Regions from separate parts of the Rhizobium sp. HT1-10 genome, predicted to be linked through region 2. Evidence: predicted binding sites of a transcription regulator. Region 2 holds the regulator's gene; each other region holds the start of a gene.
The links. The regulator PhoB, encoded in region 2, activates phosphate uptake and scavenging genes when phosphate is short. The targets are predictions, from matches to a motif close to TGTCATNNANCTGTCAT.
Positions count from the first base shown of each region.

Region 1: the regulator PhoB is predicted to act here: its motif matches at 2,950-2,966, upstream of VH564_RS16565 (YdcH family protein).
Region 3: the regulator PhoB is predicted to act here: its motif matches at 2,619-2,635, upstream of VH564_RS03695 (alpha-D-ribose 1-methylphosphonate 5-triphosphate diphosphatase).

Region 1 covers NZ_JBCEBQ010000006.1:129,189-133,927, forward strand. Annotated here, with positions in the region: gene VH564_RS16540 (hypothetical protein) at 1-606, opposite strand; gene ykgO (type B 50S ribosomal protein L36) at 731-856, opposite strand; gene VH564_RS16550 (5-(carboxyamino)imidazole ribonucleotide synthase) at 1,027-2,082, opposite strand; gene purE (5-(carboxyamino)imidazole ribonucleotide mutase) at 2,079-2,573, opposite strand; gene VH564_RS16560 (YdcH family protein) at 2,588-2,791, opposite strand; gene VH564_RS16565 (YdcH family protein) at 3,024-3,197, shown strand; gene VH564_RS16570 (thiamine phosphate synthase) at 3,565-4,218, shown strand; gene VH564_RS16575 (tetratricopeptide repeat protein) at 4,228-4,739, shown strand, end outside.
Region 2 covers NZ_JBCEBQ010000001.1:37,695-42,433, reverse strand. Annotated here, with positions in the region: gene VH564_RS00195 (aspartate aminotransferase family protein) at 68-1,267, opposite strand; gene VH564_RS00190 (GcrA family cell cycle regulator) at 1,703-2,230, shown strand; gene phoB (phosphate regulon transcriptional regulator PhoB) at 2,425-3,108, opposite strand; gene phoU (phosphate signaling complex protein PhoU) at 3,141-3,854, opposite strand; gene phoR (phosphate regulon sensor histidine kinase PhoR) at 4,058-4,739, opposite strand, start outside.
Region 3 covers NZ_JBCEBQ010000001.1:737,773-742,511, forward strand. Annotated here, with positions in the region: gene VH564_RS03685 (molybdopterin-containing oxidoreductase family protein) at 1-1,996, shown strand, start outside; gene VH564_RS03690 (NUDIX domain-containing protein) at 1,993-2,586, shown strand; gene VH564_RS03695 (alpha-D-ribose 1-methylphosphonate 5-triphosphate diphosphatase) at 2,691-3,869, shown strand; gene purN (phosphoribosylglycinamide formyltransferase) at 3,870-4,559, opposite strand; gene purM (phosphoribosylformylglycinamidine cyclo-ligase) at 4,556-4,739, opposite strand, start outside.

The DNA.
Region 1 (4,739 bases), on a different contig from region 2:
TCACGTCCGCGTGCCGGCCAGTTTCTCGGTCAGTTGATCGACCTGCTGCTGGGCGGCGCGGCTGGCGGGGTAGATGGCGAGGAATCGCTGCCAGATTTCCAGCGCCTGCTGGTCCTTGCCGTTTTCGCTGAAGATCGCGGCCATGCCGGCAAGCGCCCCGAAATGGCGGGGTTCTATGCGCAGCACCTGTTCGATATCGGCCATGGATTTGTTGTAGTCGCCGAGCGCGTAGTTCAGCGTCGCGCGCTGATTCCAGCCGTCGACATAGCGCGGCTGCAGGGCGATGACCTGATCGAGAAAATCGAATGCCGCGGCGTTGCGCTTCTCGGCGATGGCCTTGCCGGCCCATTGCATCAAGAGATCGACCGTCGCGCTGCCGGATTGCGACCATTCGATCTTAATCTGATTGGCGATGGAGGCGGCCTGGTCGGGATCGTGCTGGCGGCGGAGCGCGGTGAACAGCGCGTCGAGGCGCTTTTCCGGGGACGCTGCCGGGTCCTGCTGCTCGACAATCCGTGTGTCTTCGGCCGCAGCCACTTGTGGCGCGACAATTGCGAGCATCAGCGGAATAAAAAGGCGCAAGGCAAAAACGAGCATGGCGGGCATAGTAGCCCGCCAGCGCCGGATATCAAAACGAATTTGCTTGCGCGTCATGCCGACCGAAATCCGGTCTTTGTCCCATGCGCGCGAGATCCGCAGCGCAATGGGCAAGCAAACCGCATCGCGTCAATCAGCCCTGACGAGCCTTGAAGCGTGGGTTCAGCTTGTTGATGATGTAGACGCGGCCCTTGCGACGGACGAGACGGTTGTCGCGGTGACGAGCCTTGAGCGACTTGAGCGAATTCTTGATCTTCATTTTTTCGATCCGCGAGGTTTTAGGGGGAATGTCACATTCGCCCGTATCTTTTAACAATCAAAAGCGCGCTCGTGGCGCGCTCTTTTAGGGTGGGGAGCAAATACCGTGTCGCTTCGGCCGTGTCAACCGACTATCCGGGGTTTTTCCCGTCGCAATCGGCCCCTCCCGGACTAAAGAAGGGTCGTGACATGACCCATCTTGCGACCGGGCCGGGCTTCTGTCTTACCGTAGAGATGAACAAGGGTGTTGTCGCGGGCCAGCCAGTCCGGCACCGAGTGAATGTCGTCGCCGATCAGGTTCTGCATGACGCACGCTGCGTGGCGGGCGGGATTGCCGAGCGGCAGTCCGGCAACGGCGCGGATATGTTGCTCGAACTGCGAGATGACGCAGGCCGCCTCCGTCCAGTGGCCGGAATTGTGCACGCGCGGCGCCATTTCGTTGGCGATCAGGCCACCGTCCGGCAGCACGAAGAACTCGATGCCGATGACGCCGACGTAGTCGAGTGCGGTGAGGATGGTTTCCGCTGCCGAGGCCGCCGCCGCCGCCGTGTCTGGCCACAGGTTGGCGGGCAGGGTGGAAGTGTGCAGGATGCCGGCGCGATGGACGTTCTCAGCCGGGTCGTAGCTCCTGATCGATCCTTCCGGATTGCGGGCAGCGATGATCGAGATTTCGCGCTCGAAGGGCACGAAGCTCTCGAGAATCAGGGGGACGTTGCCCAGTGCGGCATAACCACCCTCCGTGCTGTCTGCGAGCGAGCGGTAGACGCGCTGTCCCTTGCCGTCATAGCCGAGCCGGCGCGTCTTCAGCACGCCCTGGCCGCCGAAATCGGCAATGCCCGCGTCGAGGTCCGCCTGGCTGTCGACGGCATGGAAGCGCGCCGTCGGGACGCCGCATTCGTTGAGGAACTGCTTTTCCGTCAGCCGGTCCTGCGCCATCTCGAGCGCTTTCGGCGGCGGGTAGACGGCGACGCTGCGCGCCAGCAGTTCGGCGGCAGACACGGGGACGTTTTCGAATTCGTAGGTCACGACATCGCAGGCGGAGGCCAGCTCCGCCAGTGCTGCCGGGTCGTCATAGGCAGCAATGATCTGGCGGTTCGCCACCTGTGCCGCCGGGCAATCGGCCTGCGGCTCAAGGATGATGGTCTGGAAGTTCAGCCGTGCTGCGGCCATGGCGAGCATGCGGCCGAGCTGGCCGCCGCCGATGATGCCGATCGTTCTTGCCGTCATAGGTCATCCATCGGGTATTCAGCCACGGCAGCGCTCTGGGCCGCCCGCCATTCTTCCAGTCGGTCGGCGATATCGTCGTCGCTGAGGGCAAGCACGGCGGCTGCCAGCAGAGCCGCATTGACGGCGCCGGCGCGACCGATGGCGAGGGTGCCGACCGGAATGCCGGCAGGCATCTGGACGATCGACAGAAGACTGTCCTGGCCGGACATCGCCTTCGACTGCACGGGCACGCCGAAGACCGGCAGCGAGGTCATCGAGGCTGCCATGCCGGGAAGGTGAGCCGCGCCGCCGGCGCCGGCGATGATGATCTTGAAGCCTTCGTCGCGCGCGCCCTTGGCAAAGCGCACCAGCCGGTCCGGCGTGCGATGGGCGGAGATGATTCGCGCGTCATAGGTAATGTCGAGCGCTTCCAGCGTGTCGGCCGCGTTCTTCATGGTTTCCCAGTCGGACTGACTGCCCATGATGATGGCGACAGGCGGTCTTTCTGTCATGGCAACGCGTCCCTTCAAGCTGTGATATCCGGAATGATCTGGTCTTCCAGCTTGGTCAGCTTGTCCTTGATGACCAGCTTCTTCTTTTTCATCCGCTGCACGCGCAGCTGATCGCATCCCACTTCGATCATCGCGTTGATGGCAGCGTCGAAATCCTCATGTTCCTGGCGCAGTCGCGCCACGATGAGCCTGACATCGGCCTGGTCCTGATCGGGCATGGTGTTCGTCCCCAGTCGTAATCACGCGGAATCCTTTGGATGCCACGGGTGAATTGCGCAAGCTCCTATCACCAAATAACGGTAACGGGAAGTTATCCTTGACCATGAATTTGCCGCTTACAAGTCACTTTTTGGCCTTCGACATTGATGAATTAGTATGTCACACTATTGTCGTTAAAGCCTAGAACTCCAGCGATGGATGGCTGGGGAAGGCAAGCAGAAGGAAGGTCAAATGACTGTTCAAGCTCATCTTGAATCGCTCCAGAAAAAGCATGTCGCCCTCGAAGAGAAGTTGCACTCCGCAATGACTTCCCCTTCCGTGGATGACCGTGAAATTGCGGACATCAAGCGAATGAAGCTGAAAATCAAAGACCAGATCCAGCGTATCGCCACATCGGTACATTGAGTTAGCAAGACACGGTTGCCGCGTTTCGCGCAAACGTTCCGTGGACTTCAGGCAGACGGCCTGCGCCTCCCGGGATGCGGCACCGAACACAGAACTGGCATAGTGTCGCGCCGACTTCGTTCGTGAGGAGTGGGAGTTGGCGCCGACATTCGGTTCTAAGCGGCAGGTCGCTTTTGTTTTGACCAATCGTTCCAGTCGGTCGTTTTCGAAACCCAGCCTGCTTCGGCTGGGTTTTGTTATTTAGCCCGGCTGACGGTGCTATCGTTTTCCGGCGAACTCCCCTTGTCAGTCGGCGCCAACGGATTTACTCACAGGTCGAAGTGCCGGACGTTGTCTTCCGGTTGGATGCGCCGAATAGGAATCCTGCATGACCTTGCCCCCAAGCCGTTGCCGTCTGGTGCTGATCGTGCCCGATATGGCCGATGTTGCCGAACAGCACGCGCTCGTCGCAAAAGCCCTTGAGGGAGGCGATGTCGCCTCGGTGATCATCCCGCAATATGGGATGAACGAATTCGACTTCCAGAAATCGGCGGAAAAGCTGGTGCCGGTGGTGCAGGCTGCCGGTGCGGCGGCGCTGATCGCCGGCGATAGCCGCGTTGCGGCCCGTGCCAAGGCCGACGGTCTGCATGTCGCGGGCGGTATCGATGAGTTTACCGAGGCGATGGAGAAGCAGTCGGCGAGCTTCATGGTCGGCGGCGGTATCGCCAAGGACCGCCACACGGCTCTCGAAATCGGCGAGTTGAGACCAGACTACGTCTTCTTCGGCAAGCTCGACGGAGATTTCAAGCCCGAGGCGCATCCGAAGAATGTCGATCTCGGCGAGTGGTGGGCATCGATGATCGAGATCCCCTGCATCGTCATGGGTGGGACCGACCCGAACTCGGCGCTCGACGTGGCGCTTTCCGGCGTCGAATTCGTGGCGCTGAGATCGGCCGTCTTTGCCGACCCGGCCGCTGTATCCTCGGTAGTTTCCGCCGTGAATGCTCTGCTGGACGAAAAAGCGCCACGGTTTGAAGATTGATAGCAATCCATGTCGCTTTCGCCCCGCTATCATCCGTCCATGCTGTTCATGGCTTTCCTCACCGGATTTGCCGCGCTTCCCTTGTCGGCGAGCGCGCAGAGCGCGGCTGACGGTGTTGCCAACTCTCCCAATGTCGGCAGCTTTCGCACCGATCATATCGAGCCATCGAACGAGCCGAAACCCGAGCCTTTCAAGAAGGGGGGGGCCGTAAAGCCTTTGCAGCCCAACGCCGAAGAGCCGAAACCTTCCGGCGGCATCGGCGTGCTCGATCGGATGGGTGTCGGCCTGCCGGCGCTGCCGGCGGAAAAGCCCTATACCGGCGTTGTCGACGAAGCCTATGGCGCCTTTCAGCGCGGCTTCTATCTGACGGCCTTCCAGAAGGCACTTCCGCGCGCGCAGCTTGGCGATCCGGCGGCGCAAACCTTGATCGCCGAATTGCTGTCGCAGGGCCTTGGCGTCCGCCGCGATCCGAAGAACGCCGCCTTCTGGTACGGCAAGGCGGCAGAGGGCGGCAATCCGAC
Region 2 (4,739 bases):
CTACCTGTGCTCCAAAAATGAAAACGCCCGTGGCGGGCACGAAGCCCAGAAGCCACGGACGCAGAAATCAAGCCGATTTGCGGGATGTCCGGGCGCGCAGCGCTTCGGCGGCACGCTCGACGCGGGCCAGACCCTCGCGGGCGTCCTCGGCGGTGGCGATCAGCGGCGGCAGCAGGCGGATGACGTTGTCGCCAGCCGGAACGCCGAGCAGGTGCTCGGCCCGGATCGCCTGCAGCAGCTCGGCCGCCGGGATGGCCGCCTTGATGCCGAGCAGCAGGCCTTGGCCGCGCACCTCTTCGATGATGTCAGGGTAGCGGTCCTTGAGCGATGCCAGGCCCTGGCGGAAGACCAGGGAGACATCGTTGACATGCTGCAGGAAGCCCTCAGCCAGGATCACGTCCAGCACCGCGCCACCGACGGCCATGGCCAGCGGATTGCCGCCATAGGTCGAGCCATGGGTGCCGGCCTTCATGCCGGAAGCGGCTTCTGCGGTTGCAAGGCAGGCGCCGAGCGGAAAACCGCCGCCGATGCCCTTGGCGACGGCCATGATATCAGGCGTGATGCCCGACCATTCATGCGAAAAGAACTTGCCGGAGCGGCCGACGCCCGACTGCACCTCGTCGAGGATCAGCAGCAGCCCGTGCTCGTCGCAGAGTTCGCGGAGGGCCACCATGAATTCCTTGGCGACCGGGCGGACACCGCCCTCGCCCTGCACCGGTTCGATCAGGATGCCTGCCGTGGCCTCGATAATGGCAGCCTTGACCGCTTCGAGATCGCCGAACGGCACCTGGTCGAAGCCGGGGGCCTTCGGGCCGAAGCCCTCGAGATATTTTTCCTGGCCGCCGGCAGCGATGGTCGCCAGGGTCCGGCCGTGGAAGGCACCCTCGAAGGTGATGATGTGGAATTTTTCCGGATGGCCCTTGGAAAACTGGTAGCGGCGGGCCGTCTTGATGGCGCATTCTAGCGCTTCCGCACCGGAGTTGGTGAAGAACACCTTGTCGGCGAAGGTCGCGTCGGTCAGCCGCTTGGCAAGCATTTCCTGGCCGGGAACCTCATAGAGGTTCGACAGATGCCAGACCTTGTCGGCCTGCGCCTTCAGCGCACCCACCAGATGCGGATGGCCATGGCCGAGCGAGGAAACGGCAACGCCAGCCCCGAAATCGAGATATCGTTCGCCGGTTTCCGTGATCAGCCATACGCCCTCGCCTCGCTCGAACCTGAGGGGTGCGCGCATGTAGGTGTCATAGAGTGGCGCGGCTTCAGCCATGGCGCTATTCCTTCGATCGATCAGGACGTGACGGCTGCAGTTCCGCAAAGCCGCCGTCGGCAATGAAAAATGCCGCCTTGCGGCGGCCGGGGCACTATTGTCGTTTCGCAGAACGATGTCAACAAACGGGGGATTGGTCAACGAATAGTTGATTTTAGCCTTGCGGAAAATGGCGTTTCATGTGGTCTTCGAGACTGTAATAAAGCTATTGCAGAAATATCACACTAGGCAGCAAGTTGGGGAAAACCCGGAAATCGATTCCCCGCGATTCCTGCGACTCTTGTCACGGAGTCAGCCTCACACTAGGTTAAATCTTGATTACTAGACTGCAATGCGGCGGACCTAGTCACCACAATTTAAAAGCGTTTTGTGCCTCGATTGAATGCGAGGCAATGGCGAAGGATTCCGCCATTGGGAACGCAGTCGGAGACAAGCATGAATTGGACAGACGAGCGCGTCGAAAGGCTCACGAAACTTTGGGCCGAGGGTTTGAGCGCCAGCCAGATCGCCGCGCAGCTGGGCGGCGTCAGCCGTAACGCCGTCATCGGCAAGGTTCATCGTCTTTGCCTGCCAGGGCGCGCGAAAGCCGGCGGCACGTCTTCGACGGCACGCTCGACAAAGCGGAATGTCGCACCCGCCCGTCCGACCACTTTCGGCACCCGCCCTGCCGCCCCGCGCACGACCGTTCGTGCCGAAGGCGCTACGATGGTCAAGGAAGACGCCGAGCTCGACGCAACGGCCCCCGTGCAGTTTCGCCCAACCTCGAACGCCGTCGTCCCGGTCGCTCGCCGCCTCGGCCTCACCGATCTGACGGAGCGCACCTGCAAGTGGCCTGTCGGCGACCCGCTGAAGGACGATTTCCATTTTTGCGGCCATGAATCGCCTGACCAGTCGCCATACTGCACCTATCACCAGAAAATGGCCTATCAGCCGGTCCACGAGCGCCGTCGCGCTGCCCGCTAGGCAAAGGCCGTCAGGAATAACGAAAACGGGCCGCGAGGCCCGTTTTGCGTTTGGGACGGAGCGAGTTCGAGCCTTGGGGCCATCGCCGCAGGGAAGCCGCCTCGCGCAGGACCTGAACGCCTGGACAAACGCGGAGAACCCATAAAAAAACGGGCCAAGCGGCCCGTTTCCAATTGTTGATGGCTGGTAGTGCGTCAGACTTCCATCGAATAGCCGGCACCGCGCACGGTGCGGATGACGTCCTGCATGTTGGAGAAATTCAATGCCTTGCGCAGGCGCCCGACATGGACGTCGACAGTCCGCTCGTCGACATAAATGTCATGGCCCCAGACGCCATCGAGCAACTGCGAGCGAGAAAATACGCGGCTAGGCGAGGTCATCAGGAACTCCAGCAGGCGGAATTCCGTTGGCCCAAGCCGGACTTCGCGGCTCTTGCGGTGAACGCGGTGGGTTTCGCGATCAAGCTCGATGTCGCCGCAGCGAAGAACGCTCGACAGGACTTCCGGACGCGCGCGGCGCAGCATGGCGCGCACGCGTGCCATCAGTTCAGGCGTCGAGAACGGCTTGACCACATAATCGTCCGCACCGGTGGAAAGGCCTCGAACGCGCTCGCTCTCTTCGCCCCGCGCCGTCAGCATGATGATCGGCAGACGCTCAGTCTCCGGCTTCATCCGGAGCCGGCGGCAAAGCTCTATGCCGGAAACGCCTGGCAGCATCCAGTCGAGGATGAGGAGGTCAGGGATGCGCTCCTGCAAGCGCATCTCGGCTTCATCGCCCCTCAGGATCGTGTCGACCTCGAAGCCTTCAGCCTCGAGATTATAACGCAGCAAGACGCTGAGCGCTTCTTCGTCTTCAACGACGGCAACTCTCGGAACCATGGGGCCCGCTCTCCTTCAACAGCCTTTTGGGCTTATTCCGTCATCGCGCCGACGGTATTGGCAGTGTCGTCCTTCGGGCGGTCGCCCTCGGGCAGTGCGCCGGTCGCCATGTAGAAGATGGTTTCCGCAATGTTGGTCGCGTGGTCGCCGATGCGTTCGATGTTCTTGGCGCAGAACAGCAGATGCGTGCAGGTGGTGATGTTGCGCGGATCTTCCATCATGTAGGTGAGCATCTCGCGGAACAGCGAGGTGTACATCGCGTCGATTTCCTCGTCGCGCTCGCGGATGGAGACGGCCTTGTCGGGCGAACGGGTGGTGTAGACGTCGAGGACTTCCTTGAGCTGGACCAATGCCAGTTCGGAGAGATGCTCGATGCCGCGGCCCAGGCTGCGCGGTACGCCGGTGCCCTGCACGGCCAAGACGCGCTTGGCTGTGTTCTTGCCAAGATCGCCGACGCGCTCCAGATCGGCTGCGATACGGATCGAGCCCATGATTTCGCGGAGGTCGGCGGCCATCGGCTGGCGACGGGCAATGGTCAGGATCGCCTTGTCGCCGACTTCGCGCTCGGCGTGATCGAGAATCGTGTCGTCGGAGATGACCTTCTGGGCCAGACCGACGTCGCCATTGACCAACGCCCGAACGGATTCGCCAACCATCTGTTCTGCCAGACCGCCCATTTCGGAGATGCGGCGCGTCAGGAACTTAAGATCTTCGTCATAAGCTGAATGAATATGTGTCGAAGCCATGTTTCTATCCTCAAATTGAAGGGCGTCAAGGGAAGCTGGTCTGCTCGTCGCGGCGACGACATCGCAATTCGCCTATTCGAGGCCTTCTTTGTTATCGGGCTAATCCACGCCCTTTTATGTCAGGGCAATGAAACAATTATGACAGGCTAAATCACTGATTTACAAGGTGATCCAATAACTAAACTTTTACTCGTCCGGCACCGTCAGAAGCGGACTGTGAAATCGGTGCCGCGACCCACTTCCGATTTCACGATCAGGCGGGCCCGATGGCGCGTAAGGATGTGCTTGACGATTGCCAAGCCCAGACCTGTACCCTTTTTCGAGCGGCTGTTTTCGACGCTGACGCGATAGAAGCGCTCCGTCAAGCGTGGCACGTGCTCCGCCGGGATACCGCCACCCCGATCAGACACGGTAACCTCGATCGGCTCTCCGGGTGCATTGCGCAACGTCACGTCGACACGCTTTCCTTCCTGGCCGTATTTGCAGGCATTCTCGATGAGATTCTCGAACACCTGCACCAGTTCGTCGCGGTCGCCGGTGACCTCCGCCTTGCCTGATGGCATGTGGAGATTGATGGCGACGTCGAGATCCATGGCGAGCGGCAACAGCGCATCCCGGACATGTCCGAGCAGCGGCACGAGATCGACCTTCTGGTCCGGCGCCAGGTGCGATTTCAGCTCGAGGCGTGACAGCGACAGCAGGTCGTCGACCAGACGGCTCATGCGCGTTGCCTGGTCGAACATGATGGCAAGGAACCGCTCCTGGGCCTTCGGATCGTTGCGGGCGGGGCCCTGGATCGTCTCGATGAAGCCGCGCAGCGAGGCCAGCGGCGTGCGCAGCTCATGGCTGGCATTGGCGACGAAGTCGGAGCGCATGCGGTCGATG
Region 3 (4,739 bases), 700 kb from region 2:
CGCCGGCGACCATTCCTACACGTCGGGCGTCATCTGCGCCAAGGTCGCCCGCTACGCCGAGCGGCTCTACCATCCGGATCGCCTGATGAAACCCGTCCGTCGCCTCGGCGCCAAGGGCGAGGGGCGCTGGGGGGATATCTCCTGGGACGACGCGCTCGACGAGATCGCCAACGCCTTCGTCAAGGCGGAGACGAAGGATGGAAGCGAAGCGATCTGGCCCTATTTCTACGCCGGCACGATGGGCTGGGTGCAGCGCGACTCGATCGAGCGGCTGCGCCACGCCAAGCGCTACTCCGGCTTCTTCTCGTCGATCTGCACCAATCCGGCCTGGACCGGCTTCACCATGGCGACCGGCGTGTTGCGCGGCCCCGATCCGCACGAGATGGGGCGCACCGATTGCGTTGTGATCTGGGGCACCAATGCGGTCGTCACCCAGGTCAACGTGATGACCCACGCCATCAAGTCGCGCAAGGAGCGCGGCGCCAAGATCGTCGTCATCGACATCTACGACAATCCGACGATGAAGCAGGCGGACCTCGCGCTCATCGTCAAACCGGGCACCGACGCGGCGCTCGCCTGCGCCGTCATGCACATCGCCTTCCGCGACGGCTATGCCGACCGTGCCTATATGGCCCGATACGCCGACGATCCCGCCGGCTTAGAAGCCCATCTGCAGACCCGCACGCCGGCCTGGGCCGCAGATATCACCGGCCTTTCGGTCGAGGAGATCGAGGCCTTCGGCGCGCTCGTCGGCCAGACGAAAAAGAGCTATTTCCGCCTCGGCTACGGCTTCACCCGCCAGCGCAATGGCGCAATCGCCATGCATGCGGCAGCCTCCATCGCCACCGTTCTCGGCTCCTGGCAATATGAGGGCGGCGGCGCCTTCCATTCCAACAGCGCTATCTTCCAGATGAACAGCGCCGAACTGACCGGCCGTTCGATGAAGGATGACGACGTCAGGATGATCGACCAGTCGCAGATCGGCCGGGCGCTGACCGGCGATGCCGACGCCCTGCGCCACCGCGGCCCGGTCACGGCGATGCTGATCCAGAACACCAATCCGGTCAACATCGCGCCGGAACAGCGGCTGGTGAAGCGCGGCTTTGCCCGCGACGACCTCTTCGTCGCCGTGCACGAGCAGTTCATGACCGACACCGCCGCCATGGCCGACATCGTGCTGCCGGCGACGATGTTCGTCGAGCATGACGACATCTATCGCGCCGGCGGCCAGAACCATATCCTGCTCGGCCCGAAACTGGTCGAGCCGCCGGAAACGGTGCGCACGAACCTCTTCGTCATTGAGGAACTCGCCAAGCGCCTCGGCGTCGCCGACCGGCCGGGCTTCGGCTTCACCGCCCGCGAGATGGTCGACCGCATTCTCGCCGCCAGCCACCTGCCGGACTACGACTATTTCCTCGAGCACAAATGGTTCGACCGCCAGCCGGATTTCGACAAGGCGCATTTCATCGATGGCTTTGCCCATCCGGACGGAAAATTCCGCTTCCGCCCTGACTGGAGCAATCAGCCGGCACCGAACCGCCCGCCGAAGTCGGTCGGTCTGCTCGGTCCGCATGCCGAGCTGCCCGTCTTCCCCGACCAGGTCGACGTCATCGAAACCGCTGATGCGGAACATCCCTTCCGCCTGGCAACCTCGCCGGCGCGCAATTTTCTCAACTCCAGCTTCGCCGAGACCAAGACCTCCCGCCAAAAGGAAGGGCGCCCGGAGGTGATGATCAATCCCACTGATGCCGCAGCGCATGGAATCGTTGCTGGTGATCTCGTGCGGATCGGCAATGGTCGCGGCGACATTCGCCTGCATGCGCGCATTACCACGGAGGTCAAGCCCGGCGTTCTGATTGCCGAGGGCCTTTGGCCGAACAGTGCGCATGTCGATGGCGAGGGGATTAATGTGCTGACGGGCGCCGATCCGGTCGCGCCCTATGGCGGGGCGGCGGTCCACGACAACAAGGTCTGGTTACGCAGGGATGCCCAATGACGAAATTTGAAAAGGCCGGGGTCGAGATCGTCGGCAAGACGACGCTGTCGAAAGGCTGGACCGAGCTCAGCAGCTACGACATCGACTATACCGCCTCCGACGGCCAGACCCACCGCCTTAAGCGCGAGATCTATCACCGCACGCCGGCGGCAACCATCCTGCTCTACGATGTCAAGCGAGAGACGGTGGTCCTGGTCCGCCAGTTCCGCCTTGCCGCCCATCTGAATGGCGATCCGGGCTGGATGATAGAGACGCCAGCCGGCCTGCTGGATGGCGACGAGCCGGAAGCAGCCATCCGCCGCGAGGCCATGGAGGAAACCGGCTATCGTATCCGTGATGTCAGGTTCCTGTTCAAAGCCTACATGGCGCCCGGTGCTGTCAGCGAGGTCGTCCATTTCTTCGCCGCCGCCGTCGACAGCGGGGATCGCGTCTCCGCTGGTGGGGGCCTTGCCGAGGAGCATGAAGACATCGAGGTCATGGAGGTGCCGCTGTCGGAGGCGCTGGATATGATCGCCGCCGGCGTCATCATCGATGGCAAGTCTATCATGCTGCTGCAATGGGCAGCATTGAACAGTGGCAGCCTCGCCTGAGCCGCGTAAGATTTCCTGTCTAGCGACCGAGGCTTCATGAAACGGTCATCGACCCACACTAAGGCCAGCCGGTCGATAGCCGTCGTATCCAAGGAGATTCTCTCATGTGGCTCAGCAATTTCAAGCTTGTCCTTGTTGATGAGGTTATCGAGGCCGGTGCCGTCAGGATCGAGGACGGCGTTATCGCCGAGATCAGGGCCGAGCCGGTGACCGATGCGACCTTCGAGGGCGGCGGCCGGCTGCTGATGCCCGGTTTCGTCGATTTGCATGGCGACATGATCGAGCGCGAGATCGCACCACGGCCGAATGCGATGATGCCGATCGATTTCGGCATCCACGAGCTCGACAAGAAGCTCGCCGCATCCGGCATCACCACGGCCTATGCCGCGCTGTCGTTTGCTACCGAGAGTGTCTACGGCCACATCCGCTCGCTGGAAAACACCCGCGCCATCATCGAGAGCATCCACCGCCTGAAGGATGGCCTGCTGGTCGACCACCGCGTCCACGCCCGCTACGAGATCACGAATCTTGCCGCCTCGGCCGTCCTGCAAAAACTCATCGCCGACGACCTCATCGACATGGTGTCGCTGACAGACCATACGCCCGGCCAGGGCCAGTATCACGATATCGAAGGCTACACGGGGCGGATGGCCGCGCAGCGCGGCATCTCGATCGCCGCCGCCGAGGAGGTCGTCGCCAGGCGCATTGCGCTGCGGAGCAATCCGGAGGTCGAGGCGCGGCTGCGCGAAATCACCGATCTTTCGCTGAAGCACCGGCTGTCGCTCGCCTCCCATGACGACGACAGCGTGGAGAAGGTGGTCGAGATGCACGGATTTGGAGTCACCATCAGCGAATTCCCCGTGACCATCGAAGCGGCCCGCGAAGCTTGCCGGCTTGGCCTGTGGACGCTGATGGGCGCCCCGAACGCGCTGCGCGGCCTGTCGATGATCGGCAATCTCAGCGCTCTCGATGCCGCCGGCGCCGGGCTGTTGAACATTATCGCCGCCGATTACCATCCGGCCGCCTTCCTCTCGGCGACCTTCAAGATCGCTGCGGCCATCGATGGAAACCTGGCGGCGGCGGTTGCCATGGCCAGCCGCAATCCGGCAAGGGCGGCGGGACTGATGGACAGGGGCGAAATCGCGATCGGCCAGAAAGCCGACCTGATTGCAGTCGAGCCCGGCGCCGTGCCGCGCGTGCGGACTACTTTTCGCGGCGGCCGCGTCGTCTACAGCGACGGCACGCTGCATCCGCATCGTCTGCATCCGGCGCTGGTCGCCTGATCAGACCTTGTCGGGATCGACCAGCAGCGCGATCAGCTTCTTCAGGGCTGGTGGGATCAACGTGCCGCCAGCTTCCGGGGTCGTGACCGTGACGCCCTTTTCCATCCGCACCTTGCCTTCTGAAATCAGCTTGAGCGCCAGCGGATAGAGCTGGTGCTCGACCGTCAGCACCCGCTTCGCCAAGGTCTCGGCCGTGTCGTCGACCAGGACGGCCACGGAGCCCTGGCCGATGACCGGCCCCTCATCCATGCCCTCGGTCACGAAGTGCACGGTGCAGCCGACGATCTTCATGCCGGCGTCGAGCGCCCGCTGGTGCGTGTGAAGACCCGGAAACAGCGGCAGCAGGGATGGATGGATGTTGATGATCCGCCCCTGGTAGCGTTTGATGAACGCGCCGGTGAGCAGCCGCATATAGCCTGCAAGACAGAGGATGTCGGGCTGCAGCTTGTCGAGCTCGGCAAGGATCGCAGCCTCGTGGGCTTCCTTGCTTTTGAAATCGCCGCGCGGAATGGCAATCGCCGGTATGCCCTCCGCCGTCGCCTTGGCAAGACCGCCGGCCTCGGCCCTATCGGAGATGACACCGACGATCTCGGCCGGATAATCGGGCGCCTGTGCCGCCTTGATCAGCGACATCATGTTGGAGCCGGTGCCGGAGATGAAGATGACGGCGCGCTTGCGCGTATCGCTCATAGGGCAAGGGTTCCCTGATAGACGGTGCCGGCAGCCCCTTCGGCGCGACCGATCATCCGGCCGAGAACGATGACGGCTTCGCCTTCGGCCTCGAGCGACTTGGTGACGGCATCGACATTTTCGCTGGCGACAACCACGATCATGCCGACCCCGCAGTTGAAGGTCCGCAGCATTTCATGA